DNA from 2 places in the Zobellella denitrificans genome. Region 2 is predicted to be linked to the other one. Evidence: predicted binding sites of a transcription regulator. Region 2 holds the regulator's gene; the other holds the start of a gene.
What was found. The regulator LexA, encoded in region 2, represses DNA repair genes until DNA is damaged. The targets are predictions, from matches to a motif close to ANCTGTNTNNNNANACAGNT.
Positions count from the first base shown of each region.

Region 1: a site for LexA is predicted at 1,221-1,240, ahead of ruvA (Holliday junction branch migration protein RuvA). Genes of this name have one in related genera too.

Region 1 is NZ_CP012621.1:1,289,957-1,292,153, forward strand. It holds gene AN401_RS06165 (YebC/PmpR family DNA-binding transcriptional regulator) at 1-386, shown strand, start outside; gene ruvC (crossover junction endodeoxyribonuclease RuvC) at 477-998, shown strand; gene ruvA (Holliday junction branch migration protein RuvA) at 1,287-1,892, shown strand; gene ruvB (Holliday junction branch migration DNA helicase RuvB) at 1,896-2,197, shown strand, end outside.
Region 2 is NZ_CP012621.1:185,865-188,061, reverse strand. It holds gene coxB (cytochrome c oxidase subunit II) at 1-658, opposite strand, end outside; gene lexA (transcriptional repressor LexA) at 964-1,581, opposite strand; gene ubiA (4-hydroxybenzoate octaprenyltransferase) at 1,697-2,197, opposite strand, start outside.

The sequences.
Region 1 (2,197 bases), 1.1 Mb from region 2:
GGAGCGGCGGCAACCTGGGCACCGACGGCTCCGTGGCCTACCTGTTCGAGAAGAAGGGCGTGATCAGCTACCAGGACGCGGAGGAAGAGGCGGTGATGGACGCCGCGCTGGAGGCCGGCGCCGAGGACGTGGTGGTGAACGACGACGGTTCCATCGACGTCTACACCCAGTGGGACGAGTTCGGCGCCGTCAAGGATGCCCTCGACGCCGGCGGCCTGGTCGCCGACAACGCCGAGGTGACCATGATCCCTTCCACCAGGGCGGAACTGGACGAAGACACCGCGCCCAAGCTGCTCCGGCTTATCGACATGCTCGAGGATCTGGACGACGTGCAGGAGGTCTACCACAACGGCGAGATCTCCGATGAAGTGGCGGAAAAGCTCTGAAGCCTGAAGCTAGAAGCCTGAAGCTGGAAGAGGTTCCTGCTTCGGGTTTCGGCTTCCGGCTTATGGCTTCCGGCTTCCGGCTTTATTGAGATGTCTATTATCCTCGGCATCGATCCCGGCTCGCGTATCACCGGCTATGGCGTGGTGCGCCAGACCGGCAACAGGATGGAATACCTGGGCTCGGGCTGTATCCGCATGGGCGACGATGAGCTGGCGCCCCGGCTGAAGAAGATCTACGACGGGGTGAGCGAGATCATCCTGCAGTTTCGGCCCGAGCTGTTCGCCATCGAGCAGGTGTTTATGGCGCGCAACCCGGACTCGGCGCTGAAGCTGGGCCAGGCCCGGGGCGCGGCCATCGTCGCCGCCGCCAACGCCGGCCTGGAGGTGGCGGAGTATTCCGCCCGCCAGATCAAGCAGGCAGTGGTGGGCACCGGCGCCGCCGACAAGGCCCAGGTGCAGCACATGGTGGTCAAGCTGCTGACGCTGCCGGGCACGCCCCAGGCCGATGCCGCCGACGCCCTGGCGGTGGCCCTGTGCCATGGCCACACCCGCCAGAGCCTGATCAGCATGTCCGGTCAGGTACGTGGCACGGTGAGAAAGCGGTTTCGCTGACGCGCGGCCGCGCAAGCTGGAAGCGTGAAGCTGAAAGCTGGAAGTGGTGTTGCTGGGAGTAGTAAGCCGTGTTTGTGAGGCTGTGTTTTGTCTAGAAGTGAGTCACTCCCGCGCAGGCGGGAGTCCATCCCGCAAACAAAGCCGAATCCAAAGAGACGGTTCAATATTTCCAAACAGCTTCGATCTGCTTCCAGCTTCTAGCCGATGGCTTCCAGCTCAGGTGCATGGATATTTATCCAGTTATTTATTATGCTTGGCGCCACACAGATTGGTTAGCGGGGAGCCCCAGTGATAGGTCGGTTGAAAGGTATCATCAGCGAGAAGCAGGCGCCGGAGATCCTGCTGGATGTGAACGGGGTGGGCTACGAGGTCACCCTGCCCATGAGCTGTTTCTACGAACTGCCCAAGGTGGGTGAGGCGGTGACCCTGCTCACCCACTTCGTGGTGCGGGAAGACGCCCAGCTGTTGTTCGGTTTCAACACCAAGACCGAGCGGGCCCTGTTCCGGGAGCTGATCAAGACCAACGGCGTCGGCCCCAAGCTGGCGCTGGCCATCCTCTCCGGCATGACCGCCGATCAGTTCATCTACAACGTGGAGCAGGGAGAGATCGGTGCCCTGGTCAAGCTGCCGGGGGTGGGCAAAAAGACCGCCGAGCGGCTGATCGTGGAGATGCGCGACCGGCTCAAGGGCTTCGGCGGTTACGATCTGTTCAACCCGGCGCCCGAGTCGGCGACCTCCGCGGTGCTGGCCGACAGCGCCCGGGACGAGGCCGTGGCCGCGCTGCTGGCGCTCGGCTACAAGGCGGCCCAGGCCGAGCAGGCGATGAAGAAAATCGCCAGGCCGGAGATGAACGCCGAACAACTGATCCGCGAAGCCCTGCGGAGCATGGGATAAGCCATGATAGAAGCGGACCGTTTTATCAACCCGGCCCCCCGGCGGGAAGAGGAAGCCATCGACAGGGCCATCCGCCCCAAGGCGCTGGCGGATTACCGGGGCCAGGATCATGTGCGCAGCCAGATGGAAATCTTCATCGAGGCGGCGCGCCGGCGGGAAGAAGCCCTCGATCACCTGCTGATCTTCGGCCCGCCGGGGCTCGGCAAAACCACCCTGGCCAATATCGTCGCCAATGAGATGGGGGTGAACATCAAGACCACCTCTGGCCCTGTGTTGGAGAAGGCCGGTGATCTGGCGGCCATGCT
Region 2 (2,197 bases):
ACTGGCCCCGGTAGATACCGGGCTGGTTGATGCGGGTCCAGGCCTCGTTGATAAAGCCGGGGATGGCGTCCTTCTTGACCGCGAAGGCCGGCATCCACCAGGAGTGGATGACGTCGTCGGCAGTGATCAGGAAGCGCACCTTGCGATCGGTGGGCAGCACCAGGGGCCGGTCCACCTCCAGCAGGTAGTTGTCACGCTTGCGCAGGCTGCCGTCGATTTCCTGGGGCAGGGTCGCCAGCAGGCTGAAAAACTCGACGTCCTCGCCGAAGTAGCGGTAGTGCCACTTCCACTGGGAGGCGGTGACCTGCACCGTCAGATCCGACTGGCTGGCATCCTCCATGGCGATCAGGGTGCGGGTGGCGGGAATGGCCATGCCCACCAGGATCAGGAAGGGAATGATGGTCCAGAGGATCTCCACCTTGGTGCTTTCGTGAAACTGGGCAGCCTTGGCGCCCCTGGACTTGCGGTGGTGGATGATGGCCCAGAACATGACCCCGAACACCACCAGGCCGATCAGCGCACAGATGATGAGTATGGTCATGTGCAGGCCATACACCTTCTGGCTGATATCGGTGACCCCCTGGGTCATGTTGAAACGGCTTTGTGCCCACACGGGCAACGATGCCACTAGCGACAGCAGCAGAACGATCGGCTTCACACGCACCCCCAAAAAGTCTTGGTCCTTTATTTTGGCGCACTCGCAAGAGAGTCAGTGCTTACCGAACCACCGCGTCCATCGGTCCGGCACACACTAAGTAAAGCATTGATTATGAAAAAGTAAAAAAATGAAAAAAGAAGCGGGAAGCGGGAAGCGGGAAGCGGGAAGCGGGAAGCGGGAAGCGGGAAGCGGGAAGCGGGAAGCGGGAAGCGGGAAGCGGGAAGCGGGAAGCGGGAAGCGGGAAGCGGGAAGCGGGAAGCGGGAAGCATGCTAAGCCCCCGCCAACCCCAAGGCAAGCGGACGAGTTAAAAGTCGGTGTTGCGGATCACGCCCACCGCCAGGCCCTCGATGGTCAGTTCCTGGCTGCGCAGATCGACCTCGATGGGAGACAGCTCCTCGTTCTCCGGCAGCAGGCTGACCTTGCTGCCCTGGCGCCGGAAGCGCTTGACCGTGACTTCGTCGTCGAGCCGGGCCACTACTACCTGGCCGTTGCGGGCCTCACCGGTCTTGTGCACCGCCAGCAGATCGCCGTCCATGATGCCGATGTTCTTCATGCTCATGCCCCTGACCCGCAGCAGGAAATCGGCCGGCGGATGGAACAGGGCCGGATCCAGCTTGTAGTGGCTTTCTATGTGCTGCTGCGCCAGGATGGGCTCGCCGGCGGCCACCCGCCCGATCAGCGGCAGGCCCGGCTCTTCCTCCGGCTCTTCTTCCTGGGCCAGGCGAATGCCGCGGGAGGTGCCGGGCATCATCTCGATCACCCCTTTCTTGGCCAGGGCCTTCAGATGCTCCTCGGCGGCGTTGGCGGACTTGAACCCCAGGGACTGGGCAATTTCGGCACGGGTGGGCGGCATGCCGGTCTGCTGGATATGCGCCTTGATGATTTCCAGCACCTGGGACTGACGGGGGGTTAGCGCTTTCATAGGGAACCTGTCTTTTTATACAGCTAACTGTCAGTATATCCAGTAAATCCGGCAGGGCAAGCACAATACGCCCTCCCCGGCCGGCACTCCCCTGGCGACCAGGGCGGGAACAGGGCTACAGCAGCGCCAGGGCCAGACCGGCGAACACCGCCATACCCGCGAAGTTGTTGTTGAGGAAGGCCCGGAAGCAGGCCATCCGTTCCCGGTCCCGGATCAGCCGCTGCTGGTACACGAAGAGCGCGGCGGCGCCCAACAGCCCCCAGTAGAAAGGCGCGGCCAGGGCGAATACCTGGCCCGCTGCTACCAACAGCAGCAGGGTGACCAGCTGCAGCAGGCCGACCATCAGCTTGTCGCGCCGGCCGAACAGAACGGCGGTGGACTTGACCCCGATCCGGAGATCGTCGTCCCTGTCCACCATGGCGTACATGGTGTCGTAGGCCACGGTCCAGCTCAGATTGGCGGCAAACAGCAGCCAGAGCCCCGCGGGCAGGCTGTTTGCCTGGGCCGCAAAGGCCATGGGAATGGCCCAGGAGAAGGCGATACCCAGGAACAGCTGGGGCAGGTGGGTATAGCGCTTCATAAAGGGGTAGAGCGCGGCCCAGCCCAGGCCGGCGAA